3 regions of the Mesorhizobium sp. YR577 genome follow, and region 2 is predicted to be linked to each of the others. Evidence: predicted binding sites of a transcription regulator. Region 2 holds the regulator's gene; each other region holds the start of a gene.
The links. The regulator PhoB, encoded in region 2, activates phosphate uptake and scavenging genes when phosphate is short. The targets are predictions, from matches to a motif close to TGTCATNNANCTGTCAT.

Region 1 (10,509 bases), on a different contig from region 2:
GGTTCCTGGGCGCGGCAATCGAGGCTGCCTGGTCGCACAAGCCCGAACGGGTGACGGTGCAGACCTGCACGATGGACCACCCGGCAGCGCTTCCGCTCTATCAGAAGCTCGGTTTCTCGCCGGTTGGCCAGAAACAGGAGATGGTACGCACCATGAGTTTCGCCGAGCGTTCCGCCAGCGTCATGCGGCCCTGACATCCGGACAACCGAAGCTGAACTGCTCGTTCAGGAAGGATTCAGCTTGGGCGCGGCATGTTCGCGCCATCGAAACGGCTTTTTCCAGTCGACGCTGAAGGAGACACACATGCTGAACCGCCGCCACTTCGCAGCCGCCATGGTCGCGCTCATTGCCTTTCCGACTTTCGCGACAGCGCAGAGCGCGATGCCTTCGGCCTCGCAGATCGAGCGCAGGCTGGATGCCGCGCCGTCCAGAAAGCTGCGTCGCGACCAGCGCGTGACGGTGCGCGAGTTCAAGAATCGTCCCGAACTTCGCCGCATGGCGCCGTCCATCGACATCCAGTCGATCAATTTCGCCTTCGGTTCGGCCGAGATCCCCCATTCGCAATACGGCAAGTTGGAAAACATCGCGACAGCGCTGGAGCGCCTGCTGCGGCGTCGACCGGGCACGAAGGTGCTGATCGAGGGGCACACCGATGCGGTCGGTTCCTACGAATCGAACCAGATACTGTCCGAGCGCCGTGCAGCTTCGATGAAGCGGACGCTGGTGCGCGAGTTCGGCATTCCGGCCCGTGCGCTGGAGACTGTCGGCTATGGCGAGGAATTCCTGCTCGTGCAGACGCAGGACGAAAACTGGCAGAACCGCCGCGTGACGCTCCGGCGCATAGACGATTTTCTGCGCTGATCGATAGCGTTGTACTGGCAATCCCGGGCCGCCGATCATGGATTCGTGATCGGCGGTTTGGCGTTTCGAGCAGGGCTTTCACAATCAGGAATCGGGTGGCTGGCAGGGGGAAGGGCACGGCATAGTGCAGGCATGATCGTCTTCAGGAGTTGATGCCATGCTGCTGCGTTATGTTGCCCTTCCCACCGACCGCGTTCGCGCCCTTCAGGCCGGAGCGGTCGACGATTACGGGTTCGCGCCGGAGCGGCACATTTCTGATGGCGACGGTATGCCCTGCCGCCATTGCCTGCGGAATATCGATGCCGGCAAGGAGTATCTGATCCTTGCCTATCGGCCATTTCCGGCTCCTCAACCCTATGCCGAAACCGGGCCTATCTTCCTGCATGCCGAGGAATGCGAGCGCGCGCCGGAAACCGACACGATCCCGTCGATGTTCAGGGCAACACCGGACTACATTCTGCGCGGTTACGGCGAAGACGATCGCATCGTCTATGGCAGCGGTGCAGTGGTGCCGACGTATATGATCTGCGGGCGCGCTTATGAATTGCTGCAGCGGCCCGAGATCGCCTATGTCCACATGCGCTCTGCCCGCAACAATTGCTATCAATGCCGCATCGAGCGGGCCCACACGGACATGTGAGGGGCCGTGCAACTTTCAGTCGCAACGTCGTGATTTGCCGCAAGACTGTTGTGCACCCATGTCAATCATGCCGGAAAACACCCGGATCTCCGGCATAATTGAGGAAACAGCCCAAGCTTCGTAAGCATGATGGGATGGGAGGAGACGTATCGTCTTCGTCCAGGGCTTTGTCGCGTGGACTCCGCTGGGCAAGCGGCGGAACCGATGTCTTGCGATGAGGAGAAGTGAGATGAAAAAGTTGCTCTTTGCGTTTGCCGCAGTTCTTTTTGTTTCGGGTGGTGCAGCACTGGCCGATGAATACCCGGTCGCTGTCGGCTCCGACTCGGCGCCGAAAACCGTCATCATGCAACGGAAACACGAGGTCATGGATCGCAACTACACGGCGATGGACCCCGGCTATGAGGTGAGGCAGAACGAGCGCGGTGGAGATGCGGCCCCTGAGTCCAGGGTGCTCGCGGCCGGCCCGCTCGATCACACGACAACGGCTGCTATCGAGGCGCCGGAATATGGCCCGCATGTGAATGATCGCTACGGCGATGCACAGCCGTCGATGAGATAAGCGGCAACAATATGAGCCTTGGGCGGCGGACGGTGTCCGTCGCCCCTTCAGCCGATCGGATCGCCGTGCGGCGGTGAAGGATCGAGCAGGCCAACACGGATCTGTGAAGGGACGCAACTTTCGGTCGCAGCGTCGTGATTTGCCGTTGCGCGGTCGCGTACCTACGTCAGTCTTGCCGGAAAACACTCCCGGAATTCCGGCGCATAGAAACTGAAATCCTGACCCGAGTACAAAAGCACGATGGGATGGGAAGGTGTTGTGCCTTCGTCCAGCGTTTTTGCGCGCGGGTACCGCTGGCAAGCGGCGGAACCAATGTCTTGCGATGAGGAGAAGTGAGATGAAGAAGTTAGTCTTTGCGTTTGCCGCTGTTCTTCTGGGTTCGGGTGCGGCACTGGCTGATTCAGCCCCGCCGTCGGTTATCGTCAATCCGAACCATGTCGTTGTGGATCGCAATACCGTCCAACAGCCCACTGGCTATTCAGTAAGCCAGAATACGCGTGACAGCGATGCGGCTCCGAATTCGGCCGTCGTTGCCTCCGGCCCGATTGATCGCAGCAGCACGGCAGCGATCGAGGCACCGGAATATGGCCCGCACAGGAACGATCGCGACGGCGATGCACAGCCGTCGATGAGATAAGCGGCAAATATACAATTTGAACCTTGGGCGACGGGCGATGCCCGCCGCCACTTTTTTGGGTTCGCCCATAAAAAAAACCGCCGGACGAACCGGCGGTTTTTTCGTTTGTGTATTCGAAAAATCAGGCTGCCAGAACTGCCTTGGGCTCGACCATTTCGTAGCCGAGCGCTTCGGCAACGGCGCGATTGGTGATCTTGCCCTTGTGGACATTGAGACCGTTACGCAGATGCGGCTCATCGATGAGCGCCTTCAGGCCCTTGTCGGCAAGCTGCAGGCCGTAGTGCAGCGTCGCATTGTTAAGCGCATGCGCCGAGGTGACAGGCACGGCACCCGGCATATTGGCGACGCAGTAGTGGATGACACCGTCAACCTCATAGGTAGGGTCGGCATGGGTGGTGGCATGCGAAGTTTCGAAGCAGCCGCCCTGATCGATGGCGACATCGACGAGTACTGCGCCTTTCTTGATACCGGACAGCATTTCGCGGGTGACCAGCTTGGGCGCGGCAGCACCGGGGATCAGCACCGCGCCGACGATAACGTCCGCCGAGAAGCATTCCTCCTCGAGCGCTTCCACGGTCGAATAGCGGGTGTGAATGCGGCCGCTGAACAGGTCATCGAGCTGGCGAAGGCGCGGGATCGAGCGGTCGAGAATGGTAACGTCGGCACCGAGGCCGACCGCCATCCTGGCCGCATGAAGGCCGACGACGCCGCCGCCGATGACCGTGACCTTGCCCGGCAGAACACCCGGCACGCCGCCCAGCAGCACGCCACGGCCGCCATTGGCCTTCTGCAGCGCGGTCGCGCCGGCCTGGATGGCGAGGCGGCCGGCAACTTCCGACATCGGCGCCAGCAACGGCAGGCCGCCACGATCGTCCGTCACCGTCTCGTAGGCGACGGCAGTGACGCCGGACGCCAGAAGGCCCTTGGTCTGTTCCGGATCGGGAGCAAGGTGAAGATAGGTGTAGAGGATCTGGCCGTCGCGCAGCTGCACCCATTCGTTGGGCTGCGGTTCCTTGACCTTGACGATCATGTCCGACTTGGCGAACACGTCGGCGGCCGTCTTGGCGATGGTGGCGCCTGCAGCGCGATAGGCATTGTCATCAGCGCCTATGCCGGCGCCGGCGCCCGTCTCGACCAGAACCTCATGGCCGTGGGCTGCATATTCGCGAACCGCACCCGGCGTCAGGCCGACGCGATACTCATGATTCTTGATTTCCTTGGGGCATCCGACGCGCATTGTGTTCCTCCACTGTTTCCCGTCGATGGAATTTTTTGTATCCCTCATGAAATCACAGAATCGGCTGCGCTTGTTTGCAAATTGGGTTGCTGTTGCCGCCTGAAACCGTTATTCGTTGCGCAAAATCTCGGTATATTCGAAGGAAATACGAATAATGTCGCTCGACAGGATTGATATCGCCATTCTGGACGCTTTGCAGAAGGATGGGCGCATTCCCAATGCGGCACTTGCCGAGAAGGTCGGCCTGTCGCAGTCGGCCTGTTCGCGCCGGCTCGACAACCTGGAAAAGAGCGGCGTCATCCGCGGCTATCATGCCCGGCTTTCCAACGCAGCCCTCGGCCATCAGATGACGGCGATCGTGCATATTTCGCTGTCGGGCCAGTTCGAGAAGACGCTCTCGGATTTCGAGGCGGCGGTAAAGCGCTGCCCCAACATCCTGTCGTGCCATCTGATGTCTGGCGAATACGACTACATCCTGCGCATTGCCGCGAAGGACCTCGCCGATTACGAGCGCATCCACAAGGAATGGCTGTCGGCCATGCCGCATGTGACCAAGATCAACTCGTCCTTTGCACTGCGCGAGATCATCGACCGCACCGCGCTCGGCATGAAGCCGGAACTGGCGTGAGACACGCTGCCGCGTTGTTTGTTCTCGGCTCTGCTTCATAATCCACACATCTTACTCTTTCCAAAGGCGAGCCCGATGGATCCTGTCCCCAGCCCACATCACGTCGTCGTCGTCGGTGCCGGGTTCGGCGGCCTGGAGGCCACCCGCAACCTGACCGGTGTGCCGGTGCGCATCACCATCATCGACCGGCGCAACCATCATCTGTTCCAGCCGCTGCTGTATCAGGTCGCCACGACATCGCTGGCGACGTCAGAGATCGCGTGGCCGATACGCCAATTGCTGCGCAACCGTGAGGATGTGACGACGCTTCTCGGCACGGTTGCCGGCGTCGACAAGGCCGGCAAGCGGGTGCTGATGGAGGACGGCGAAGCTATTCCCTACGATACGCTCGTGCTGGCGACCGGTGCGCGGCACGCCTATTTCGGCCATGACGAATGGGAGCCTTATGCGCCCGGCCTGAAGACGCTGGAGGATGCGACGACCATTCGCCGGCGCATATTGATGGCCTTCGAGAAGGCCGAGCGGGAAACCGATCCCGAACGCCGCCGTGCGCGTCTGACCTTCGTCATCATCGGCGGCGGTCCGACCGGTGTGGAACTGGCCGGCACGATCGCCGAACTGGCGCATGACACGCTGCCGCGCGAGTTTCGCAACATCGACACACGCGAAGCCCGCGTGGTGCTGATCGAGGCGGGCGAGCGCGTGCTTTCGGCTTTCGTGCCGGCGCAATCGGCCTATGCGAAGAGCGCGCTCGAAAAGCTTGGCGTCGAAGTCGAGCTTGGCCGGGCGGTTTCGGAATGCAATGCGCAGGGCGTGGTCTATGGCGGGCAGCATCTGCCGGCAAAGACTATCATCTGGGCGGCTGGCGTCGCTGCATCTCCGGCCGCCGAATGGCTGGGCGCTTCGGCCGACCGGGCAGGGCGTGTAATGGTGGAGCCTGATCTCACGGTTGCCGGGCACCCCGAGATATTCGTGATTGGCGATACGGCACATGTCACGACGCCGGAAGGCAAGCCCGTTCCCGGTGTCGCGCCCGCCGCAAAGCAGCAAGGCTGGCATGTCGCGGCAACGATCAAGGCCCGGCTGAAGGGCGACAGCTCGGCACGGCCGTTTCGCTATAAGAACGATGGCAATCTCGCCACCATCGGCAAGCGCGCTGCGGTGATCGACTTTGGCTGGATCAAGCTCAACGGGCGCATTGCATGGTGGCTCTGGGGCCTTGCGCACATCTATTTCCTGATCGGCCTTCGCAACAGGCTCTCCGTCGCGCTGAGCTGGCTGTGGATCTATACGACAGGCCAGCGCAGCGCCCGGCTGATCACGCAGGGCTCCGCGCAGGCGCCCGCAAAACCGAAATGATCGCTGGTTAGCCGACAAATTGTCATCGGCGCGTCACCTGTTCCTGCTGGACTTGGTAAAAATTCGGCGCGAAACTCATAGTTTCGACGTCGATTTTTTTCGAGATCAATCTCCAGGAGAAAACCATGTCCGAGTTGCTTAATCCCTTGTCGCGGCGGTCCTTTTTAGCAGGTGCTGCGGCAACCGGGGCCTTCGTCATGCTGCATCCGTTTTCGGCACGAGCGCAGGCCAACCAGGCGCATCTCAGGATCATGGAAACGACCGACATCCATGTGAACGTGCTGCCCTACGACTATTATGCCGACAAGCCGAACGACACGATGGGCCTTTCCCGCACCGCTTCGCTGATCGACGCCGTGCGCAAGGAAGCGACCAATTCGATGCTGATCGACAATGGCGATCTTCTGCAGGGCAACCCGATGGGCGATTATGTCGCCTATGAGAAGGGCCTGAAGGAAGGCGATGTGCATCCCGTCATGAAGGGCATGAACCTGCTCGGCTACGAATGCTCGACGCTCGGCAACCATGAATTCAATTACGGCCTGTCCTTCATGGACAAGGTGCTGGCCGGGGCCAATTTCCCGTTCGTCTGCGCCAACCTGGTCAAGGGCACCGAGCTTGCCTCCAACCCGCGCGACGACAAGCTCTACCTCAAGCCCTATGTGATCCTCGACAAGAAGGTGAAGGACGGCGCGGGCGCAGAGCATCCAATCAAGATCGGCATCATTGGTTTCGTGCCGCCGCAGATCATGATCTGGGACGCCAAGAACCTGACCGGCAATGTCCTGACGCGAGACATCGTGGAGGCGGCAAAAGCCTGGGTGCCGCAGATGAAGGAGGAGGGCGCCGACATCGTCATTGCGCTCTCGCATTCCGGCATCGACAACAAGCAGGGCGACCTGATGGAGAACGCCTCGTTCTTCCTCGCCGGCGTGGACGGCATCGATGCCGTCTTCACAGGGCACCAGCACCTCGTCTTCCCCGGCCCGAAGGACTTTCAGGGGCTGGAAGGCGTCGATACGGCAAAGGGCACGCTGCAGGGCAAGCCGGCCGTCATGGGCGGCTTCTGGGGCTCGCATATGGGCCTTATCGACCTGATGCTGGAGGCGGACGGCGGCAAATGGAAGGTGGTCTCGGCGACATCCGAGGCGCGGCCGATCTATGAGCGCGTCGGGAACAAGAACAAGGCGACGGTCGAGGACGACAAGCGCATCGTCGATGCGCTCAAGGAGGATCACGAGGCAACGCTCGCCTATGTGCGCGGTCCGGTCGGCAAGACATCCGCGCCGCTCTATTCCTATTTCGCGCTGGTCGCTGACGATCCGTCCGTACAGATCGTCAGCCAGGCGCAGACCTGGTACATCAAGGACCTGCTGAAGGACACGCAGTACAAGGACCTGCCGGTGCTTTCGGCGGCAGCGCCCTTCAAGTCAGGCGGCCGCGGCGGGCCGGATTATTATACCGACGTGCCGACGGGCGACATCGCGATCAAGAACGTCGCCGACCTCTATCTCTACCCGAACACCGTGCGGGCGGTGGAGATTACCGGCGCGCAGGTGAAGGACTGGCTGGAAATGTCTGCGGGCATCTTCAATCAGGTCGAGAAGGGCAAGGCCGACCAGCCGCTGATCAACACCGACTTCCCGTCCTACAATTTCGATGTGATCGACGGCGTCAGCTACAAGATCGACCTGTCGCAGCCGCCGAAATACGATCCAAAGGGTGCCGTCATCAATGCAGGCTCGAACCGCATCGTCGATCTGATGTTCGACGGAAAACCCATTGATCCGGCTGCGAAATTCGTCGTCGCGACGAACAATTACCGCGCCGGCGGCGGCGGCAATTTCCCGGAGATCAACGCGTCCAAGATCATCTATGAGGCGCCGGACACCAACCGCGACGTGATCGTGCGCTACATCATCGACCAGAAGACGATCAACCCGTCGGCCGACGACAACTGGAGCTTTGCGCCACTGGAAGGAACGTCGGTTCTGTTCGAGACCGGCCCGAAGGCAAAGGATCTGATCGCCAATGTGAAGGGCGTCAAGATCGAGGCGGCCGGCGAAGGTGCGGAAGGTTTTGGGAAATACCGCATCACGCTCTGAGGTCACCGGAATAAACAAAAAGGGCGGCAGACCAGGTCTGCCGCCCTTTGCGTTCAATTCAGTCCCGTAGGGACCGCTCGATCAGTACATCGAGTTCGCGCCGTCGCCGTAACGGTTGTTCTTGAGGCCGTTGGTGGTTGCGCCGATGGCGGCCGTGCCCGAGTAGTCGAGGCTCTTGGGCTGGCTGACAACAACCGAATTCGGAGCGGCATCGCCGTAGCGGTCGTTCTTGACGCCGGTGCTGGTGGCGCCGATGGCGGCCGTGCCGGAGTAATCGATGGTCCTCGGAGCGCTGACGACGACCGAGGAAGGAGCGGCATCGCCGTAGCGGTCATTAGCGAGGGATGCGCCGGTGGTCAAAAGAACGGCGGCGAGGGAAAGGATGATCTTTCTCATTTTTAGTCTCCATTTTTCTTGGCCGAATTTTCTTCGGCAGAATTTTTGAAAATACAAATCATCAAGAGATTCAATATCTTCGATTGCAGAGTGTGATTTATGTACCGGGATGCTCAACTTCAAATGAAGTAACCGAGACATCGCCTGGGGTCATCGTCACGGGATTGTGTGCCGGGACGTGAATGCGCGCCCCGGATATTCCATCAGTGATTGTCGGCGCGTTCCTGAATGATCGCCGCGCGCTCCTGCGCGTTGGTCGCGCCAACCGTCGAGGAGATCGCAGCCTGCGAGGAATGGTCGATGTTGGTCGGCTGCTTGACGACGACCGAAACCGGCGCGGCGTCATGAGCCGTCTTGATCACCGAATTCGCATTCTGGGCAAGGGCGATACCGGAGGTCATCAAAACCGCGGTGAGTGCAATGATTGTCTTCTTCATCTGTATTCTCCAAAAGTTCGTCGTGATCGCGACAAGGAGTTTTCCGCGGGCATGGGAGGAAAGACACGCCAACCGGTGTTCCGGTGGAGTGGTCAAAGCTGCCGGTGGTTTTTGGAAATCCCTCGTGTTGGACGATCAACACGGCTCATATGGGTGAGGGCGCCCGCGAAAGTAAGTCGGCTGACGATCAACAGGATGCGATCCCCTGAGGGTGCCATTCACGCAAGCGTGATTCCTCTTTGCAGAACCTTGGCGGCGCGCCGAGTCGCGGGACAGAGGGTGCCGAGACGTCAGAAAGTGAGGCCGGAAACTGGCCGCAAAATTTCTTTCGGGCACCAATAAGCGGCCAAATTCTCTCCCGATGCCCTGGGGTCAGGCCTTGTAGATGACCTGCCGCACGTCGATGTACTCGGCGCGGAAACCGGCCTCGCAATAATGGAGATAAAACTCCCAGAGCTTCTTGAAGCGGTCGTCGAAGCCCAACGGAACGATCTTTTCCCAGGATTCCCAGAAGCGCAGCCGCCATTCGGCAAGCGTGCGGGCGTAGTCCTGCGGGAAGACGCGCTCGCGCAGATAGGAAAGGCCCTGATCGGCACCGAGCGATTTCAGGATCGCCGGTGTCGGCAGCATGCCGCCTGGAAAGACGTAGCGCTGGATGAAGTCCGGCCGGCTGCGGTAGATCGAATAGGCGCTTTCGTTGATGGTGATGATCTGCATGCCGGCAGTGCCGCCGGCCTTCAGGCAGTCCTTCACCTTGCCGAAGAACACCGGCCAGTATTTTTCGCCGACAGCCTCGAACATCTCGATGGAGGCGATGCGGTCATATTTGCCGGTTTCGTCGCGATAATCCTGCAGCTTGATCTCGACCTTGTCGGAAAGGCCGGCCTTGGCGATGCGGGCGGTGGCGAAATCATGCTGCTCGCGGCTGATGGTCAGGCCGGTGACGCGGCAGCCGATCTCGCGGGCGGCGAATTCGGCGAAACCGCCCCAGCCGCAGCCGATCTCCAGCACATGGTCCTTGGCGTGAATGCCGACATCCTTGGCCAATGCGCGGTATTTCGCGGTCTGCGCGCTTTCAAGGTCGTTGGCCCCGGCCGAAAACAGCGCCGAGGAGTAGGTCATGGTCGGGTCCAGCCATTCCTTGTAGAAGGCGTTGCCGAGATCGTAGTGGGCCGAAATGTTCTTCTTCGAGCCGCGATACGTGTTCTCGTTGAGCCAATGGCGGACGCGCTGAACCGCATTCAGCAGCCAGCTCGCGCCGCCGGCCAGGCGTTCGCCGGTCTCGGAATTGACCACGAAGAGTTCGAGAAACGAGGTCACGTCCGGGCTTTCCCAATCGCCGTCCATATAGGATTCGGCAACGCCGATCGTGCCGCCGGTGAAGGCGCGGCCGGGCAGGCGCCAGTTGTTCAGCACAAGCTGCGCGTCCGGGCCGGGCGCCTTGCCGCCGACCAGCACGGAGCGGCCGTCGGGCAAGGTGATCTTGAGCGAGCCGCGGGCGAGGTTCATGGCTGCCGACAGCACCATGCGCGCCTTGGCCGGCAGGCCCCTCGCCACATCGGCGAAATTGCGTTCATCCAGCCTTATCGCGTCGTCGGATGCGGCGTGATCCTGCGTCATGTCAGATCCCCGATTTCGTCGCCGAAGCCG
Region 2 (10,509 bases):
TGCCCGCCCGGTAAAGGACGACACTGCCCTATCCTTTTCGTGGACCGAAACAATCGGTCCGGAAGTCAGGGATATGGGCGCAAAAAAGTTCGGCAGCGTGGCACTTGAGCGCGTCGTTCCAGCTTCCATGAACGGCACGGCGAACCTAGCGATCAAGGACGATACGCTCGAATACCGGCTCGAGATTCCCGCCGGCAGCTTCGAGATAGAGTAGAGCTACAAACGCCTCACCGCTCTGGAACTTAAAGGGCGCTTCGCTCGTTTACATGGCGAAAGGATCCAGCCATGGAACACATTGCTGCACTGCTGCTGATAATTGGATGCTCAGGCGATCTCAAGCAATGCACCGAGATGCCGGCGCCTGTGACCATTTTCGAGACCGCCGAGGAATGCCAGGGCGTTCTTCCGATGGCTCTGCGTGATGCCAAGGGCAAACATACGCGCACTTTCGCGACATGCGTTCCGGTCGATCCAGCCATGGAAGAGGAAGACGCCGAGCTGACCTGGGATGTCCTCCCTAGTGGCAAGCTCGTCGCCGAAATCGGCGCACCGAATGTCGTCGTCGCCTCAAATCCGGCGCGCACTGATAAGAATTCCGTTCGCCAGCAGTAGGATCGCGCGATCCTCGACGGGGTGACGCTGACGTCACTCCCTGGTCTTTGAAAGACCTTTCAGCGGGATATCGATCTGGACCAGAAGACCGTCGGCGCGATAATCGCGTTCGATGGTGCCGTAGAGTTCCCGGGTTATGTTCATATCGATGAGCTTGGTGCCGAACCCCGTTCTTGTCGGCGGCGAGATCGCCTTGTTGCCGCTTTCCGTCCAGGTCAGGCCGAGGCGTCGTTCGCCGCCTTCTTCATGAACCCGCCACTTCACTTTCAACGCAGCAACCGTGTTGCCGGCCTCGCCATATTTCAGCGCGTTGGTGGCAAGCTCGTGGAATGTCAGGCCGAGCGCCTGCGTCGTGGTCTCGTTCAGGAGCACGACCGGGCCCGACAGCATGTCGTCGGGCAGATCCTTGCCGAAGACCTGCCCGAGTTCGATGCGCAGGAGTTCGCCGAGATCCGCCTTCTGCCAGCGTGAGCGTGTCAGCATGTCCTGCGAGGCGGCCATCGCCTGGAGCCTTGCGGCAAAGGACGAGGAGAACTCGTTGACATCGGTCGCATGTGCCGCCGTCTGCCGCGCCATCGCCAGCACCCGCGTGATGGAATTCTTGATGCGATGCTTCATTTCCTGAAGCATCAGATCCTTTTCCAGCAGGCTCTTTTCGGTCGTCTCATGCAGGCGCGCGACGGCATCGTAGGTGCGTTCCTGATAGCGTGCGACCATCGCAATCGCGCCGGCGAGCAGAAGCCCGAACAGGCCGAGCATGACCGGAATTGTCGGCGAGGACGGCTCAGAGAACCCCGCGGTCGGGCGGAAGCGGACCGTCCAGGGCCGGCCGGCCAGCACGATGCTGCGCGTCACGCGAAAGTCTTCGCTATAGGCCGCGCCCGGGGGTGTCGGCGAGCGGTAGAACAGATTGTCGTCGCTGGCGTCGCCGTCGAAGACTTCAGCATGAACCGGTAATAGCGGAGCCGAGCCAAGCGCCGCCTCGAACAAATCGCCCGTGCGGAACGCCACATACACCAGTCCCGAGACGGTTGGCTTGACGCCTCCCGTGCCGGTATTCGCCTCATCTTCGTCCACGCTTGCGAACACCAGGAACCCGGGCACCTTTTCTGCCGAACCGGTATTCTCGCCGAGAACGATCCGTGCGGTTGCCCGGGGAGCTCCGCTGGTCATTGCCATTTCGATGGCAGCGCGACGCGCTTCCTCCGTGAACATATCGTAGCCGAGGCTGGATATGTTCGCCTCACTCAACGGCTCGTAGAGCACTATCGGCGTACGCCACTCCAGCTCCGATGGCGGGTAGATCGACCCTTCGGTGCCGCCAATCCTGCGGATGTCCTGCTGGAGCTGAGCTTCATCGCCGCGCTTGGCTATCTCGAGAAAGCCGATGCCCCTCAGGCCCTTGAAGTTGTTTTCAACATCGAGCGCATCGAAGAATGCCTTGAATTCCGTTCGCCCGATCTCACGCCCGCGAACCTTGAAAAGGGCCTGCGTGGAACGCAGCAGCGAAAGGTGGAGATTGAGGCGGCTCTCGATGCGGTTCATGGCATCGTCCACCGTCGCCGCGAACTTGAAACGCGCGGCCTCCTGGGACGAATGATAGGCAAAGCCAGCCATCGCCAGGCTCGCGGCCGCGACAGCCAGGAAAACCGCGACGGAGAGAAATTTCTTCAAGGGCCGGGCCTGCGAATTGCTCATACCAGCCCCTTATTAAAGGGTGCCGGGGGTAATGCAATGCACAGGCCCATGCGATGGATTGGTCGTGGCCTCAGCGCAACAGGTTCAAGCAGCGATGGCCATCGCTCCCGGTCCCGGGATTGCACCGGGCGGGCATTTTCCAAGGATGATCATGCCCAGAACCTCGTCCTTGGTGACGTCCTGGGTGCGCGCGGTGCCGACGACCTGCCCGTTCTTCATGACGCAGACTCGGTCGGCGAGGTCGAACACGTCATGGATGTCGTGGCTGATCAGGAAGATGCCGATGCCGTCGGCCTTCAGCTGCTTGACCAGTTCGCCGACCTGCGCGGTTTCCTGCGGCCCGAGGGCCGCCGTCGGCTCGTCCATGATCAGGATGCGGGCGTTGAACAGGATCGCGCGCGCGATCGCCACCGACTGGCGCTGGCCGCCCGAAAGCTTGCTCACCGGCTCCTTGAAGCGCTGGAAGCGCGGATTGAGCCGTCCCATCACCTTGCGCGCCTCGGCTTCCATGGCGACGTCATCGAGCGTGCCCCAGGCCGTCCTGAGCTCGCGGCCCAGGAACAGGTTGGCGGCGGCATCGACATTGTCGGCCAATGCCAGGGTCTGGTAGATCGTCTCGATGCCGTATTTCTTGGCATCGCGCGGGTTGCCGATCGAGACTTCCTCGCCATTGACGAAGATCGCGCCGCCGTCGCGCTTGTAGGCGCCCGACAGTATCTTGATGAGCGTCGATTTGCCGGCGCCGTTGTGGCCGAGCAGGGCGACGACTTCGCCGGCATGGAGATCGACCGACGCATCGTCCACGGCGCGAATGCCGCCGAAGGCGATCGAGATGTTCTTCATGTCGACGAGCGGGGTGCTTGTCTGATCCATATGATTGCCTCCCGGATTACCGATTACTGCACGCGCCGGCGGTAGAGCGTGTCGAGCCACACGGCCACGACCAGCACGAAACCGACGACGATATTCTGCAGCGGCGTGTCGACGCCAAGCAGCACCATGCCCGATTGCAGCGACTGCATCAGCGCAGCACCCAGCATGGCGCCGGCGACCGTGCCGACACCGCCGGCCAGCGACGTACCGCCGATAACGGCTGCCGCGATCACCAGAAGCTCGTCGAGCGTGCCCTGGGCGTTGGTCGCCGCGTTCAGGCGCGCGGTCGAGATCGCGGCGCTGATGGCGGCGAGGAAGCCCATGACCATGAAGATCTTCATGGTCACCCAGCGCGTGTTGATGCCGGCGAGTTCAGCCGCTTCCGGGTTACCGCCGATGGCGAAGACGTAGCGGCCGAAGCGGGTGCGCGTTGTGACGAAGGTCATGATGATGCCGGCAGCGATCGCCATCAGCACCGGAATGGCGATACCATGGGCGATGAACAGCCCGCCCTCGGGAATGGTTATGTTGTTGGCCTCGGCATATTTCTTCACCGTGCCTGCCGGCCATGGATAGGAATTGGCGACCCAGACGGCGCCGAGAATGACGGCGCAGGTAACAGCGCCAAGGAACGTTTCGGCCCAGACCGGCCGCAGCGGGAACTTGAAGCGCTTGCGCTGGCGACGGCCCGAAAGCAGCATCAGGATGACGGCAGCACACGCGACCAAGCCGATGACCCAGCTCCACGTCGCGCCGATTGCGCCCTCAGGCCCGCCGCCCATCAGGCGGAACGTTGCATCCATGGGCGCGACCGTCTGGCCGCTGGTGACCCACCACGCCGCACCGCGCCAGACGAGCAGGCCGCCGAGCGTGACGATGAAGGCCGGAATGCCGAGATAGGCGATGAGAAAGCCCTGGAATGCGCCGATCACCACGCCGACGACGAGGCCGGCAGCCAGCGCAATGACCCAAATGGACGGATCGCCGAGCGGAAAGCCCATCACCCGCGGCAGGAACACCGCCTGGGTGACACCCATGATCATGCCGACGAAGCCGAGGAGCGAGCCGACGGAAAGGTCGATGTTGCGCGTGACGATGACCAGCACCATGCCGGTGGCCATGACCGCTACCGATGATGATTGAACCGAGAGGTTCCACAGGTTGCGGGGCGTCAGAAACAGCCCATTCGACAGGATATGGAAGCCGATCCAGATAACCAGGAGCGCGCCGACCATGCCGAGCATGCGGGTATCGAGTTCTGTGGCCTTGAGAAACCGGGCGACAGCGCCGAGTTCGGATGCTCGAGCCCGATCCGCAGATTCGCTCGTTGTCACGTCGGTCATGACTTCCTCCCGCCGGCCGTTACGGTCTTTCGCCGATAGCCGGACTTCATCCTAGCGCATGCCCCTGAAAACCGGAACGATTTCCCAAAGGGGGTCACGCGTCGTTTCAAAACATCGGGCCTTCTTGCAAAAGCCCTTAAGAAAACGCCGCGGCTCTGATCAAACCGCGGCGTCGCTATTCAAGCCGAATGGCTTAGTTGCAGGCCGGAACCGAACCTGCCTTCACGCCCTGGCAGACGACGTCCTTGGAAACCCAGCCGGCGTCGATGACGACGTTCAGATTGTCCTTGGTGACCGGAACCGGCTTCAGGAACACCGAGGTCATCTCGACCTTGTTCGGGCCGCCGTCGAACTTCACGGCGTTCGCGATCTTGTCCATCGCGGTTCCGTCAGCAAGCTGCGAGGCGATCTCGGCTGCCGTCTTGCCGAGTTCGCGCGAGTCCTTCCACACCGAAACGGTCTGCGTGCCGAGCGCGATGCGGTTGAGCGCTGCATGGTCGGCATCCTGTCCCGAAACCGGAACCGAACCGGCCAGGCCCTGCGCGTCGAGCGCGGCAATCGCGCCGCCGGCAGTGCCGTCATTGGCGGCAACGACTGCATCGACCTTGTTGTCGTTGGCGGTCAGGAACTGCTCCATGTTCTTCTGCGCGTTGGCGGGCAGCCAGCCATCGGTATAGGCCTCGCCGACATTCTTGATCTTGCCGCTGTCGATCGCGTCCTTGAGCACTTCCATGGCGCCAGCGAACAGGAAGTCCGCGTTCGGATCGGAACCCGAGCCCTTGATGAAGACATAGTTGCCTTCCGGCTTGACGTCGAACACGCCCTTGGCCTGCATGCGCCCGACTTCCTTGTTGTCGAAGGTCAGGTAGAAGGCGTCCTTGTTTTCGATCAGGCGGTCATAGCCGACAACCGGAATGCCTTCGGCAACGGCCTTTTCGACGGCCGGTCCGATGGCGCTCGAATCCTGTGCCAGGATGATGAGCGCGTTGGCGCCCTGGCTGATCAGGCTTTCGACGTCGGTGAGCTGCTTGGCAGCCGACGACTGCGCATCAGCGGAAATGTACTTGTCGCCGGATGCTTCGAGAGCAGCCTTGATCGCGGCTTCGTCGGTCTTCCAGCGCTCTTCCTGGAAATTCGACCACGACACGCCGACGATCTTGTCCTTCGCATGCGCAACAGCGCCCAGCGACATGGACAGCGCAACACCCGCCAGCATGGCGGTTGCAAACTTCTTCATGATTTCCTCCCTGGCGCCATGACAGCGCAACGATACTTTGGCCCTCGGGCCCACCCAGAAGCTCTTTTTTTCGAGCCTCGAAAAAAAGAATGACGCATGCGCAGAGTTCTGTCAATATCCTTGTGCCGCTGTTGACGGGCCTGTCCGGTGAAGGGATGGTTCGCAACGGTTGCAAAGGCCAGGAACCCTCGTCCGAGGAGGGATCGCGGTCCAACAACAAGGCAGGAGCCGTTCCGCTTCGGCGGAATGAACAGGCTCCCGGGAGGAATACGAAAACATGTCGGTCGCGATCCGTCACGACGATCTGCGCAAGCGCAACCGCGCCATGGTCATTGCCGCCGTGCGCCAGGCGCAACAGCCGTCGCGCACCGAAATCGCCGGCTCGACCGGCCTCAGCCACTCGACCATTTCTGCAATCTCGTCGGACCTCATCGCCGAGGGCATCCTGCTGGAGGCCAAGGGACCCGAGGCGTCGTCACAAAAGCGCGGGCGGCCACAGGTGGCGCTGGAACTGAACCCCGATGCCGCCGAAATCGTCACCGTCGTCCTTTCCCTGAACTTCCTTTCGGTCGCGATCGTCGACTATTCCGGCAAGGTCGTGTCCGAGGAAGAGCGCAAGCTTGAAACGCTGACCATGTCCCGCGACGGCTTGATCGGCGAATGCGTGGCCATGGTGCGCCGGCAGATCGCGCTGCGTAGATCGGCCGGCCGGCGCGTGATGCGCATCGGCATGGCAGTACAGGGCATCACCGATTCCACCTCCCGAGCCATGCTGTGGACGCCGATTACGGCGCATACCCACATTGCGTTCGCCGACATCATCGAGGAAGCAACCGGCATTCCCGTGACCGTCGAGAACGACTGCAACATGATCGCGGTGGCGCTGAGATGGCGCAAGCCCGAGCGCTACCACAACGACTTCATCGCCGTGCTGCTTTCGCACGGCATCGGCATGGGCATGGTGCTGAAGGGCGAACTCTTCACCGGCACGCAATCCTCCGGCGGCGAGTTCGGCCATATGATCCACCGGCCCGATGGCGCGCTCTGCCGCTGCGGCCGCCGCGGCTGCGTCGAAGCCTATGCCGGCAACTACGCAATATGGCGCAAGGCAAAACAGGCAAGCGAAGACGACGCACCGCTCGCCGACATCAGCGATGGCGACATGCGCATGCTGGCAGATGTGGCGCGTGCAGGGCCCGGCCCCGAGCGCGAAGCGTTCCGCAAGGCCGGCGAAGCGATCGGCTTCGGCCTGGGAAGCCTGTTCGCGCTGATCGATCCCGCTCCGGTGGCTGTCGTCGGCATCGGCGCGACCGCTTTCGATCTGATCGAGCCGGCGCTGCGCGAAGCGATCGACAAGACCGCCGGCGGCCAGCACAACAAGGCGATTTCCTTCGATACAGAGCCGAACGAGCTTCCGCTCATCCGCGAGGGCAGCACCATGCAGGCGCTGACCTTTGTCGATCAGGAGATTTTTGCGCCGGGCGCAAGCCCGGCAACAGTCGGCCACAAGGTTGCCTGAGAAGCGCCAGGCAACGGCTCAGTCCTCGCGGATGGCGTAGCCCGAGCCGCGAATGGTGCGGATGACATCGGGCATGCGGCCCGTGTTGACGGCCTTGCGCAGCCGGCCGACATGCACGTCCACCGTGCGCTCGTCGATATAGATCGTCTCGCCCCAGACATTGTCGAGGAGTTGGCTGCGCGAGAAGACTCGGCCGGGATGGCGCATCATGAATTCGAGCAGGCGGAATTCCGTCGGCCCAAGCTTGATCTCGCTCTTCTTGCGATAGACGCGGTGGGCTTCGCGGTCGAGCACGATATCGCCGACCTTGAGCACGCTGGACAGCACTTCCGGCTTGGCGCGGCGCAGCAGTGCGCGCACCCGCGCCATGAATTCCGGCGTCGAGAACGGCTTGACCAGATAGTCGTCAGCCCCGGTGGAAAGCCCGCGCACGCGGTCGCTTTCCTCGCCACGCGCCGTCAGCATGATGATCGGCAGGCGCTCGGTTTCGGGGCGCATTCTCAGCCGTCGGCAAAGCTCGATGCCGGAAACCGCCGGCAGCATCCAGTCCAGCACCAGAAGATCGGGTACGTTTTCCTGAAGCCGGATCTCGGCTTCGTCGCCGCGCGGCACGATCTCGACCTGATAGCCTTCCGATTCGAGATTGTAGCGAAGCAGCACGCCCAGCGGCTCTTCGTCTTCGACCACCATGACTTTGGGTGCGATCATCAATTTGCCGTCCTGTTAACGCGATCCGGTTCGAGCCCCCTCGCCTTTCGCATGGTGTCCGGCGGGTTTCGCACCGCCGGTGGAACAAGCTTACCCTTTTAGAGCTTCGTGGCCAGCACGCCTCAGGCGGCCGGTGCAGTCATCGAAGTTTCATCCTGCTTCGGCCGATTGAGCGGAAGCTGCTTGCCGGTCATCACATAATAGGCGTTTTCGGCAATGTTGGTGACATGGTCGCCGATACGCTCCAGATTCTTGGCGCAGAACAGGAGATGTGTGCAAGCGGTTATGTTGCGCGGGTCTTCCATCATGTAGGTCAGGAGCTCGCGGAACACGGCGGTGTATTTGACGTCGATCTTCTCATCGGCGGCGCGCAACGCCTGCAACTCTTCAGGCCGGCGCGACACATAGTGGTCGACCACCTCCCGAACCTGATCCAGCACCATGCCCGACATCGCCTCGATCGAATGGGCAAGGTCGCGCGGCGTGGCGCTCTGGCCGACAGCGCTGACGCGCTTGGCGATGTTCTTGGCAAGGTCGCCGATCCGTTCCAGATCGCCGGCCATGCGGATGGCGCCGACCACGGCACGCAGGTCCTGCGCCATCGGCTGGCGCTTGGCGATCAGCGTGATCGCGCGCTCGTCGAGCTCGCGCTGGCGCGCGTCCATGATGGCGTCGTCCGAAACGACGCGCTGGCCGAGCGCATTGTCCGACTGGACCAGCGCCTGGATCGAAGCGCTGACCATCGAGCCGGCCAGGTCGCCCATATCCCGGATGAGACGGTCGATATGTCCCAGATCTTCATCGAAAGAGGTGACGGTATGTTCGCCCATGATGCTGTCCTTGCAATCCGCGTCGTGTTCGCGTCAGCCGAAGCGGCCGGTGATGTAGTCCTGGGTTCGCTTGTCGTCGGGGTTGGTGAACATCTTGTCGGTCGCACCTTCTTCGACGAGATAGCCGAGATGGAACATCGCCGTGCGCTGCGAAACGCGCGCCGCCTGCTGCATCGAGTGGGTGACGATGACGATCGTGTAGTTCTGGCGCAGTTCGTCGATCAGTTCCTCGACCCTTGCAGTCGCGATCGGATCGAGCGCCGAGCACGGCTCGTCCATCAGGATCACTTCGGGCGACACCGCGATGGCGCGCGCGATGCACAGGCGCTGCTGCTGGCCGCCGGAAAGGCCGGTGCCCGGCTCGAGCAGGCGGTCCTTGACCTCATTGAACAGGCCGGCCTTCTTCAGGCTGGTCTCGACGACATGGTCGAGTTCCGACTTCTTCTTGGCCAGGCCGTGGATGCGCGGTCCGTAGGCGACGTTCTCGTAGATCGACTTCGGGAACGGGTTCGGCTTCTGGAAGACCATGCCGACGCGGGCGCGCAGTTCGACCACGTCGATGTTCTTGTCGTAGATGTCTTCATTGTCGAGCGTGATCTTGCCGGTCACCCGCGCGCTGTCGATGGTGTCGTTCATGCGGTTGAGGCAGCGCAGGAAGGTCGACTTGCCGCAGCCCGAAGGGCCGATCAGCGCCGTCACCTGGTTCTCGCGCACGTCGAGGTCGACATCGAACAGCGCCTGCTTTTCGCCGTAGAACACGCCGACCTTGTTGCCGCGCATCTTGATGATTTCGTTGGGTGTGCCGCTCATTTTATCGCTCACTGCGCTTTCGAGTGCTTTCTCGGTCATGATGTTCATAACATGGTCCTTTTCTACCAGCGCCGTTCGAAGCGGCGGCGCAGCACGATCGCGGTGATGTTCATCGCCATCAGGAAGATGAGCAGGATGATGATGGCGCCCGACATGCGCTCGACGAAAGCGCGCTCGGCCTCGTTGGCCCACATGTAGATCTGCACCGGCAAGGCCGTCGCCGGCTCGAAAGGCGTCGTCGGATAATTGGCGACGAAGGCGACCATGCCGATCAAGAGCAGCGGCGCCGTCTCGCCCAGCGCACGCGCCAGGCCGATGATGGTGCCGGTCAGGATGCCGGGGGCTGCCAGCGGCAGGATGTGCTGGAACACCATCTGCATCTTGGATGCGCCGAGACCCAACGCTGCCGAACGGATCGACGGCGGCACTGCGGCAAGGGCGGCGCGCGTCGCGATGATGATCGTCGGCAGGGTCATCAGCGTCAGCACGAGGCCGCCGACAAAGGCCGCCGAACGCGGCAGGCCGAGGAAGTTGATGAACACCGACAGACCGAGCAGGCCGAAGACGATCGACGGCACCGCGGCCAGATTGTTGATGTTGACCTCGATCAGGTCGGTCAGGCGGCTCTTCTTGGCGAATTCCTCAAGATAGATCGAGGCGGCAACGCCGATGGGAAGGGCGAGCAGCAGCACGATCACCATCATGTAGAAGGAGCCGATGATCGCCACGCCCATGCCCGAGGTTTCAGGACGGCTGGACGCGCCGAAGGTGAACAGGCCCTTGTTGAAATGCTCGGCCATCGAACCGTCGGCCGTCAGCTGCTTCATCCAGATGACCTGCTGGTCGGAAACCTTGCGCCGCGCCTCATCGACATTGAGA
Region 3 (10,509 bases), on a different contig from region 2:
GGCGGATCGCCTCGCGGGTGTTGGTTCCCAAAATGCCGTCGATGCCGCCGACATCGTAGCCCTTGTCATGCAGCTTCTGCTGCAGGGTCTTCATGGCGTCGCCGGTGAGGCCGGCTTCCGGGGTGCGGCGCTCGAAGGGTGGCTCGCCGGCGAGACGGGTCGCCAGATGCGCTGCCGTCAGCGTGTAGGTGATCGACTGGTTCCATTCGAGATAGACGTCGTAATTGTCGAAGCTCAGGAAGGCCGGGCCCTTGTGGCCCATCGGCAGCACGACGCCGGCCTTCAGGCCATTGTCCTTCAGCGGGTTGCCGTTGCGGTCGGTGACGCCCCAGGCGATGAGCTGCGACATCGGCAGCTTGTTGGTGCGGCCAGTCTGTTCCCAAGGCATATTGTCGGGAACGCGCACTTCGATCAGCCATGGCTCGCCGCGCTTCCAGCCGCGCGACAGGATCTTGTTGCCGGTGGTCATGATGACGTCGGGCGCGCTGTTGCGCAGGTCGACGATGCCGTCGCCGTCACCATCGACGCCGCGCAGCAGGTAGTCGGAGGGCAGGATCTGCGTCTGGCCGATCTCGCCGGCCCATGCGCCGGTGACATCTGCGGGCAGGATGCCGCGGTCGATCAGCGTCAGCAGCGGTATGATCTGCGGGCGGAAGAGCTGGGGCCGGCGGCAGTCATGCGACAGCGTCACGAGCGCGCTCAGCGTGTGGAAATCGCCCTGCACGGCGCCGAAGTCGGTCTCCAGCGCCCAGAAGGCGGCAATCACCGGTCCCGGCACACCGAATTCCTTTTCGGCGCGGGCGAATACGTCGGCATATTTCTTGAGATTGGCCGCGCCCTGCTTGAGGCGGTAGTCCGAAATCATGCGGCCGGAAAATTCAGCGAAGGTCTGGCTGAACACGCCCTGGGCGCGATCGCGCTGCAGCACTTTCGGGTCGATGTCGGAATTGTCGAGGGCAGTCAGGCCTTTTTCGCCGACGCCGGCGGCCTGCGCTTCGGCATGCAACGCTTTCTTCCAGGCAGCAAAATCACCGCCGCATTCCTGTGCCATCACAGGTGTTGCTACAAACGACACGAAAAGCGCCGCCAGCGCCGTAAAGCGTGCTACCATAAATACAACTCCAAGCCTTGATGCCCTCGATATCACCTTTGCCTAATGGACATGGCAAAAAACGGGCAACGGCGCGAATTAGCCGCATATCTGGCCGGATGGAAGCCGGATTTTCTCACGCTCGCGTGAGAAGGGCGAATATTCACTTATCGACGGCCTGTAACACCTTCTTACCGGGTGTTTTCCTTCAGCCATTTCTTCCACTGGGCTTCGCTGCCGTTGAAGACATTGATGTCGGCGTTGCCCTTGATGCCGGGCACGACGCCGGTGCCGGTATACTGCCAGAAGGTGAAGGGGTGGCTGCCGTAGCGCTCTGCCGGATGTCCCGCCACCGAGCGCAGCCAGTAGGGGTAGCCCAGAAAGCCGGCAAGCTGGTTGTCGTCGAAGAAATCGATCGAAGTGTAGATGATCGGCTTCTTGCCGTAGTGCTTTTCGATGATCTCCAGGAACGTCTTCATTTCGCTGCGCACGGTGGCTGCTGGCGGACGAAGCTTGCAGGTCGGCGACTGCGGGTTCCACTCCATGTCGAGCACCGGCGGCAGGGCCGAGCGGTCACGCGGCACGTTGCGGATGAACCAGGCTGCCTGCTCGGCGGCCGGGCGGCAGAAATAGTAGAAATGATAGGCGCTGCGCGGCATGCCGGCCGCCCTGGTGTTGCGCCAGTGCTCTTCGAAATAATCGTCGACGCGGTCGCCGCCCTCGGTCGCCTTGATGAAGGCGAAGGAAATGCCGCTGCTGCGCGCCTTCTGCCAATCGATGGACGTCTGGTATTTCGACACGTCAGTGCCGTGCACGGCGTGCTGCCACGGGTTGCGGCCGGTCCAGTCATGCGGATCGTTGTCGCCGAAGCGCGGATAGCGCACCATGACTTCGGCCTGCATGCCGCCCGAGCCGCCGCTGACAGTGCGCGAACTGACCGGGGCCAGATCGTCGACCGTCGTGCAGCCGCCAAGCGCTGCCAGCAGGATGATAGCCGCAAGACGGCGCATCGCGTCTCCCTGGCCGAAGCGTGCCGGCCGAACATTTCAGTTGAGCGTGTGCCCCGTGACCCACGCAGACGATATTGCCTGATCCTGCCGCCCCACGCGGCAGTCTCCAAGCTCCGTCTTGCGCCATCATGGTTGATTTTCGGTTGACGGCGCCTGGTGCCTCATAAAATTTGCGTGACGAATGGCGGCAAATCCATGACCTTGTGGCCGTTGCGAGGAGGCGACGGCAATGCGGATTTTCCTGAGAATCATGAAGTGGCTGCTGAGCCTCATCGTGCTGGCGGTTGTGGCGCTGGCGGGCTGGCTCTATTTCGCGCCGCCGGAGCTGATCCGCGTCGGCTCGGGCTATGCGGCAAAAATGGTCTGCTCCAACGTCTTCGTTGCCGGCCGCGATGCGAATGAAGTGTTGAAGGTGGACGTGCAGGCCCCCGGCCACCCGCTTCTGCGGCTGATGTCGGTCAGCGTCGATACGGAAAAGGGCACCGTCTCGGCCGGGCTGTTCGGCATATTCGGCAAGTCGCTTTCGGTCGCGCGCGACAATGGCGGCTGTGCTGCGGTTCCCGATGGCGATGTCGCCGCGGCCAAGGCTTTCGCGCTGGAGCCGCCGGCGGAAGTTACGCAGACCGACGCGCTCTGGCCGCAGGGCGAGCGTGTGGAGCCGTCGCAGAACCCCGCCGTTACCGCGATCCTCGACGATGCTGGCGCGACCGGTCCCGGCATGCGCGCGGTGGTGGTAGTCAAGAACGGCCGCGTTGTCGGCGAGCGCTATGGCGAGGGTTTTTCGGCCTCCACACCGCTGCTCGGCTGGTCGATGACCAAGACTGTGACGGCAGCGATCATCGGCACGCTGGTCAACGACGGCAAGATGACGACCGACGCCACCGGCCTGTTCGAGCCATGGAAGGCCGATGGCCGCGCCAGGATCAGCCTTGCCGACATGATGGCGATGTCGTCCGGCCTCGAATTCAACGAGGATTATGGCGACGTCACCGACGTCACGCGGATGCTCTACCTTGAACCCGACATGTCGGCCTTCGCCTCGGCCAAGCCGCTGGTCGGCGAGGTCGGCAAGGTGTGGAGCTACTCGTCCGGCACGACGGTGATGCTGTCGAAGCTCTGGCAGCAGGCGGTTGGAGACAAGACGCAGGCGCTGGCATGGCCGCGCAAGGCTCTGTTCGACCCGCTCGGCATGAACACCGCCGTGCTGGAAACCGACGCGCGCGGCACTTTCGTCGGCTCGTCCTATCTCTATGCCACGGCGCATGATTGGGCCCGCTTCGGCCAGTTTCTCGCCGACGACGGCGTTTGGAACGGCACGCAGATCCTGCCTGCCGGTTTCGTCTCGTGGATGCGCGAGGAGGCACCGGCTTCCGAGGGCGAATATGGCCGCGGCCAGCTCTGGCTGCAGGGGCCGGAAGGTTCCGGCTCGGTCGAGGACGATCCCGACGCCGGCATCGAACTCCCGGCCGACACCTTCTGGATGCAGGGCCATGATGGTCAGTCGGTGGCGATCATCCCGTCGCAGAAGCTCATCGTGGTGCGGCTGGGACTGACACCGGCCAAGCTCGGCTACAAGCCGCAGGCGATGGTTGCGGCGCTGGCGAAGGCGCTGGAGTAACGCTTACGACTTGATGACCGCCTTCACCGCGTATCCCCGATAAAGCGTTTCGAAAGAAAGGCTTGCGGCCTGCTTCTCGCATTCTGATTCCAGCACCTGCCGGAGCGTCGCACGCGGTTCGACGTGGAATTTGGCCAGCCATGCATGCAGTACCGTGCGGAACCAGAGCGGCAGGCGCTCTTGTTGGCCGAAATCGACGATGTGCAGCGAGCCGCCGGGTTTGAGGCCTGCAAGGGCTGCACCCACGGCCTTTTCCCAGCCGGGGATCATCGACAGCGAATAGGAAATGAAGACGCGGTCGAAACCGGTTTCTCCGAACAGCGCCCTGGTGTCGAAGGCGGTGGCATCGCCTTGTGCGAGCGCGACGCGGCCGGCAATGCCTTCACGGGCAATGGAGATTTTTGCCGTCTCCAGCATTTCGTTCGAAATATCGAGGCCGAAGAATTTTGCACCGCGGTACCGCCGCGCCGCCAGAACGATGTTGCGGCCGGTGCCGCAGCCCAGTTCCAGCGCCGTGCCGCCCGCCGGCACATCCAGCCCATCGATAAGTTGGTCGCGGCCCAGTAGATAGTATTTGCGCGTCAGGTCGTAGATATGGCGCTGATGGCGGTAGACGCCGTCCATCAGGTTCGAATGGCTGGCGGTGTCGGTCGCGCTCATCAGTTCTTCACGTAGAGATGGAAGCCGCCATAGATCGCCGAGCGGTCGCGGGCCGAGAAATCCTGCGAGCGGGCTTCGTCGTAGCGCCACTGGTCAAGCAAAGCCGTCGAGACACGACCCGGCAGGAGGCTCGGCTCGGCAGCGGTGCGGAAGATGACGCGCGCGCCGGGGGCTGCGGTGCGGGTGATTTCGGTCCACAGCGCGTTGAGCTGGTCGTCGCTCATCCAGTCCTGTGCGTCGAGAAGCACGAAGCGGTCGACGGAACCGGCCGATTTCTGCGCCAGAAGCTCGGTGAAATTGGCATGGTGGATCGACACGCGGTCGAGATTGCTGCGGATCGTGTCGTAGTTTTCCGCTTCGAGATAAGCGGGCAGGGCAGCCTCGCCCGGCTCAGGGTAGCGGCGGGCGAAGGCCTGCCAGGCAAAGTAGTTATCCTTCAGCGGAAAATGGCAGGCGAGCTTTTCCAGCCGCTCATGCAGCACGCTGGCCATGGTGCCGTCGCCGGAGGTGATCAGCGAATCATATTGCGCGGGCGGAATGCCGAGGCCGAACAACGATGACTTTCGCGCGGTTGCCCAGCGCAGCATGCGCTTCTGAAAGACCGGTGCGATCTTCTCGTCGAAGAAGCGGCGCTGTTCCTCCAAGGTCTTTGCCGACATCAGCCCACTCACGTCGACGCCGTAGAGGCGGCCGACGCGATGGCCGGCGGCGATGAACAGGCCGAGCAGGCCCTTCTGGTAGAAATTGCCGTCGAAGGCAGCGATGCGGCGTTTTCCGCGCCAGTTGCGCTTTTCCCAATAGGTCCGGCTGGTGCGGTCGAGATTGGGCGCGACGAACTGGTCGTAAGCGACGGAATTGTGGCTGTTGCCGGCGCTGCCGAAGAAACGGAACAGGTCAGCATGCGAAGGCAAATGGCGCACCGCCGCATGCTTCATGCGGTTCAGCGAGATATGGGCGGTGTTGAGATCGACGGCATCGATCCTGGCCGGCGAGCGCGTCAGGTAAGCCAGCACATTGCAGCCGCCAGACGCGATGGTGACGATGCTGTGGCCTTGCCCCAGTTCCATGGCCTCCATGTCGACATCCGGGTCTTCCCATATCTGCGGATAGACGAGGCCGGAGAAGAGCAGAGTGAACAGGCGCTCGGATAGCCCTTCCTTCGACAAAGCGCGGTTCTGGTAGACGGCTTTTCCAAGGCGCTTGTTGCGGGCGAAACCGATTTCCGAAGAGACGTCGGTCATGGCAAGGCGATTCCCCGTTTGCGTTGTTGCAAGCGGGTAGCGCAGCGTCATGACAGGGCGGTGACAGTTTGACGGCGAAGGAGGGGATCGCGCCAGCGCTCACCTCCCCCTTGAGGGGAGGTCGGCGAGCGTAGCGAGGCGGGTGGGGTCGGTTCATGCCGAACTCGGCGCAAAAGGAACGTCGCGGCGACCCCACCCGCCGCTATGCGGCGACCTCCCCTCAAGGGGGAGGTGGGCGTCGCGCCCCGCCTCAACCCTCCCCAAACCCTCCCGGCGTCGGCGTGGTCACGATCACCGCCTCTCCGGGCTGCAGCACGGTCTGGTCGCAGGCTTTCAGCATCTCGACCGAGCCATCATTGCGGCGGACTTTGGTCGAGCCGACCTCACCATTGCCGCCGCCATTCACGCCGCGCGGCGGAGCCGCGCGATGGCTGGAGAGGATCGCGCATTCCATCTTTTCGAGGAAGCGGATGGTGCGTTTGGTGCCGTCGCCGGCGTTCCACTTGCCCTTGCCGCCGGTGCCTTCGCGAATGTGAAAGTCCTCGAGCAGAACCGGGAAGCGCAGTTCGAGGATTTCCGGGTCGGTCAGGCGCGAATTGGTCATGTGGGTGTGGACGCCCGACGTGCCGGCAAAACCGCGGCCGCTGTTCATCTGGCCGGCCGGCGAGCCGGAACAGATCGTCTCGTAATATTGATACTTCTTGTTGCCATAGGTCAGGTTGTTCATCGTGCCCTGCGCATTGGCCAGCGCGCCCATGGCGCCGAATATCGCATTGGTGACGTGCTGCGAGGTCTCGACATTGCCGGCCACGACCGCCGCCGGATAGCTCGGCCGCAGCATGCAGCCATCGGGAATGATGATGTTGATGGGCCGCAGGCAGCCGGCATTCATCGGGATCATGTCCTCGACCATGACGCGGAAGGCATAGAGCACCGCCGCGCGTGCCACCGGCTCCGGCGCATTGAAATTGTTCTTCATCACGGGCGAGGTGCCGGTGAAATCGACGGTCGCCTCGCGCTTGTCGCGGTCGACGGTGATCTTCACCTTGATGACCTGGCCGGTGTCGGTCGGATATTCATATTCCGAACTGTCCGGCAGTCGCTCCAGCACGCGGCGCACGCTCTCAGTGGCATTGTCTTGGACATGGCCCATATAGGCTTCGACCACGTCCAACCCGAAATGCGCGACCATCTTGCGCAACTCGGCCACGCCCTTCTCGTTGGCGGCAATCTGCGCCTTCAGGTCGGCTATGTTCTGGTGTGGGTTGCGGGCTGGGTAGGGGTGGTCGGTCAGCAGATGCTCAAGTTCGGCCTCGCGGAATTTCCCGCGTTCGACGAGCCGGAAATTATCGATCAGGATGCCTTCCTCGTCGACCGTCGTCGCCAGCGGCGTCATCGAGCCGGGTGCTGTGCCGCCGACATCGGCGTGATGGCCGCGCGAGGCGACGTAGAAGAGGATTTCCTCCCCCGTCGAGGGGGAGGTGACGCCGGAGGCGGCGGAGGGGGTACTTTCAGAAGGCACCGCCAGAACGTCGAGCACTGCCGCGGCGACCCCACCCGGCCGCTCCGCGGCCACCCTCCCCTCAAGGGGGAGGGAAAACACCGGCGTCACCACCGTGATATCCGGCAGATGCGTGCCGCCATTATAAGGAGCATTCAGCGCGAAGACGTCGCCGGGGTGGATATCGCCCTCGTTGAGGCGGATGATCGTTTCCACCGAGCGGTCCATGGAGCCGAGATGAACCGGCATATGCGGCGCGTTGGCGACCAGCGCGCCGGTGCGGTCGAAGACGGCGCAGGAGAAATCCAGCCGCTCCTTGATGTTGACGGAATAGGCGGTGTTCTGCAGCGTGACGCCCATCTGCTCGGCGATCGACATGAAGAGGTTGTTGAACACCTCCAGCATTACCGGATCGGCCTCGGTGCCAAGCGCCGCTTGACGGCGCTTTTTGCTCATGCGGCGAATGACAACGTGGTTCTGGTTGGTAATTTCGGCCCGCCAGCCCGGTTCGACAACGATGGTCTGGTGGCTTTCGATAATCAGCGCCGGGCCGGAAATGAGGCAGGACGGACGCAAATCTTCGCGGCGGTAGATGCCCGCCTCGTGCCATTGGCCTTCGGTGTAGAGGCGGCGGGTTTCCGATGGCTTCGCCTCAACCTTTGCTGGTCCTGCGGGAGCGTAGGCTTCCGTCTTATCTTGCCCGCTGCTGTCAGTGCCCTCAACGCCGACGGCTTCGACGATCATCGGCTTGTTGTCGTAGACGAAGCCGAACTGCGCCTTGTGCGCGGCCTCGAAGTCGCCGACGGCCTGCGCCACCGAGCCGGCCTCGAAATTGACCGGCAAAGCTGTGTCGGTGCCGTCGTAGCGGATATGCAGCACTGGCCGCCACGCGACGTTTTCCTCGGCTATGCCCTGATTGGTGAGTTCGGCAAGCGTGTCCTTGCGCAGGGCAGCGATCATGTCGTTGATTGCGCTGAGCGACTCTTCGGTCAGCGGCTTCAGCAGTGCCTGCTGACGCGAGGCGAAGACAGACGACAGGCCGATGCCATAGGCCGAGAGCAAGCCGGAGAAGGGGTGGATGAGCACAGCCTCCATCCCCAGCGCGTCGGCCACCAGGCAGGCATGCTGGCCGCCGGCGCCGCCGAAGCAGTTCAGCAGATATTCGGTCACGTCATAGCCGCGCTGGACGGAAATCTTCTTGATGGCGTTGGCCATGTTCTCGACGGCGATGATGACGAAGCCTTCCGCCACCGATTCCGGGCTGCGGCCATCGCCGATCTCGGCGGCAAGCGCCTCGAATTTCTGGCGGACCACATCGGTATCGAGGGGCTGGTCCTGATCGCGCCCGAAGATCGCCGGGAAGAAATCGGGCTGGAGTTTGCCGAGCATGACATTGGCGTCGGTGACGGCGAGCGGCCCGCCGCGGCGATAGCAGGCGGGACCGGGATTGGCGCCGGCCGAATCCGGGCCGGCGCGGAAGCGGCCTGCCTCGAAATGCAGGATCGAGCCGCCACCGGCAGCCACCGTGTGGATGCGCATCATCGGCGCGCGCACGCGCACGCCGGCGACCTCGGTGTCGAAGGCGCGCTCATATTCGCCGTCATAATGCGCGACATCGGTCGAGGTGCCGCCCATGTCGAAGCCGATGACCTTTTCGAAGCCGGCGATTTTTGCGGTCTCGACCATGCCGACGACGCCGCCGGCCGGGCCGGACAGCAGCGCGTCCTTGCCCTGGAACATGTCAGCGGCAGTGAGCCCTCCGGAGGACATCATGAACATCAGGCGGGGTGTTTCCCTCCCCCTCGAGGGGAGGGTGGCGACGAAGTCGCCGGGTGGGGTCGTAGCGGCAGTGCTCGACGTTTCCTTGCGCCGAGCGCTGCCTTGACCGACCCCCTCTGTCGCCTGCGGCGACATCTCCCCCTCAAGGGGGGAGACAATGCCCAACTCCCCAGCCACCCGGCTGACATAACGCGACAGGATCGGCGACAGATAGGCGTCCACCACCGTCGTGTCGCCCCGCCCGACCAGCTTCACCAGTGGCGAGACCTCGTGGCTGACCGACACCTGGCCGAAGCCGATCTTGCGGCAGACCTTTGCCACGACCTGCTCGTGCTCGGGGAATTTCCAGGCATGCATGAAGACGATGGCGACGGCGTCGATGCCGTCGGCCTTGGCCTGTTCGATCGCGGGCTTGACGGCAGCTATGTCGAGCAAGCGTTCCACCGTACCGTCGGCGCGAACCCGCTCCTCGACTTCGATGACACGCTCATAGAGCTGTTCGGGGAGAATGATCTCCTTGGCGAAAATGTCGGGGCGGGCCTGATAGGCAATGCGCAGCGCGTCGCGAAAACCCTTGGTGATGAGCAGGAGGACGCGGTCGCCCTTGCGTTCCAGCAGCGCATTGGTGGCGACCGTCGTGCCCATCTTGATGTCGCCGATGCGCTGGGACGGAACTTCCTCGCCGGACTTTACGCCGAGCAGGTCGCGAATGCCCTGGATGGCGGCGTCGCTATAGGCTTCGGGATTTTCCGACAGCAGCTTGCGTGGATGAAGCCCACCTTCCGGGTCGCGGCCGATGACATCGGTGAATGTGCCGCCGCGATCGATCCAGAAATCCCACGTCTTGGCGTTCATTCAAGCGTCTCCCGGCAATCGATCTTGGATATCAGGGCCAAGACTGCTATACAGCAAAACGAGGCCATTTCGTCAATGTTTTGTCGATAAAATGTAATTGAGGCTCTGCGCTGATGACTGAAACGAACCCCCTCGTCGGCCCGGTCGTTGCGGCCGCGCATCTGGCCGATGGCGCCATGCCGGCGCTTTCGGAGATGGAATTCGCGCTGACCATCCTGGGCAACGCATTCCAGCGCTGGATGGCGCGCTGCATGGGTGCTGCCGGACTTCCCGGCCTTGCGCCGCTTGACGTGCTGATCCTGCATGCCACCAACCACCGGGGCCGCGAGAAGACGCTGGCCGACATCTGCATGATGTACAACATCGAAGACACCCATGTGGTGGCTTATGCGCTTAAGAAACTGGAAGGGCTCGGGCTGATCGAGACCGGGCGGCGCGGCAAGGAAAAGACCGTCAAGGTGACGGAGGAGGGCGCTGCCGCGTGTCGGCGCTATCGCGAAGTGCGCGAGGCGCTGCTGGTTTCCAGCATTAAAGGGCTGAAATTCGATGAGGCGGAGATGAGCGGCATCGCGGCGCTCATGCGCACATTATCCGGGCAATACGATCAGGCAGCACGTGGTGCGGCGAGTCTCTAGGCACGGAAAGTCTATTTGCCGAAGTGCTAAAGTGTTCCGGCATTTGACGAAATGTTTCTTCGTGTCAGCGTAAGTGACGCAACCCAAACAATAGTTTGCACATTTTGAACACGACCGTCT

Region 1: BM413_RS11625 (bifunctional 2',3'-cyclic-nucleotide 2'-phosphodiesterase/3'-nucleotidase) is a predicted target of PhoB. The motif match lies at 5,942-5,958, and genes of this name have one in related genera.
Region 3: BM413_RS15680 (BtaA family protein) is a predicted target of PhoB. The motif match lies at 5,680-5,696, and genes of this name have one in related genera.

The regions. Positions count from the first base shown of each region.
Region 1 covers NZ_FPBI01000007.1:47,232-57,740, forward strand. Annotated here, with positions in the region: gene BM413_RS11585 (GNAT family N-acetyltransferase) at 1-194, shown strand, start outside; gene BM413_RS11590 (OmpA family protein) at 304-861, shown strand; gene BM413_RS11595 (DUF1203 domain-containing protein) at 1,019-1,501, shown strand; gene BM413_RS11600 (hypothetical protein) at 1,731-2,060, shown strand; gene BM413_RS11605 (hypothetical protein) at 2,398-2,697, shown strand; gene ald (alanine dehydrogenase) at 2,819-3,934, opposite strand; gene BM413_RS11615 (Lrp/AsnC family transcriptional regulator) at 4,089-4,562, shown strand; gene BM413_RS11620 (NAD(P)/FAD-dependent oxidoreductase) at 4,638-5,921, shown strand; gene BM413_RS11625 (bifunctional 2',3'-cyclic-nucleotide 2'-phosphodiesterase/3'-nucleotidase) at 6,047-8,026, shown strand; gene BM413_RS11630 (hypothetical protein) at 8,108-8,422, opposite strand; gene BM413_RS11635 (hypothetical protein) at 8,626-8,859, opposite strand; gene BM413_RS11640 (SAM-dependent methyltransferase) at 9,232-10,479, opposite strand.
Region 2 covers NZ_FPBI01000001.1:392,273-402,781, reverse strand. Annotated here, with positions in the region: gene BM413_RS02050 (sensor histidine kinase) at 1-214, shown strand, start outside; gene BM413_RS02045 (hypothetical protein) at 286-612, shown strand; gene BM413_RS02040 (CHASE domain-containing protein) at 646-2,310, opposite strand; gene BM413_RS02035 (ATP-binding cassette domain-containing protein) at 2,395-3,183, opposite strand; gene BM413_RS02030 (sugar ABC transporter permease) at 3,207-4,526, opposite strand; gene xylF (D-xylose ABC transporter substrate-binding protein) at 4,720-5,763, opposite strand; gene BM413_RS02020 (ROK family protein) at 6,041-7,282, shown strand; gene phoB (phosphate regulon transcriptional regulator PhoB) at 7,301-7,990, opposite strand; gene phoU (phosphate signaling complex protein PhoU) at 8,113-8,820, opposite strand; gene pstB (phosphate ABC transporter ATP-binding protein PstB) at 8,854-9,678, opposite strand; gene pstA (phosphate ABC transporter permease PstA) at 9,693-10,509, opposite strand, start outside.
Region 3 covers NZ_FPBI01000010.1:20,818-31,326, forward strand. Annotated here, with positions in the region: gene BM413_RS15660 (lytic murein transglycosylase) at 1-1,111, opposite strand, end outside; gene BM413_RS15665 (glycoside hydrolase family 25 protein) at 1,282-2,100, opposite strand; gene BM413_RS15670 (serine hydrolase domain-containing protein) at 2,330-3,718, shown strand; gene BM413_RS15675 (class I SAM-dependent methyltransferase) at 3,722-4,378, opposite strand; gene BM413_RS15680 (BtaA family protein) at 4,378-5,670, opposite strand; gene BM413_RS15685 (hydantoinase B/oxoprolinase family protein) at 5,870-9,754, opposite strand; gene BM413_RS15690 (winged helix DNA-binding protein) at 9,868-10,389, shown strand.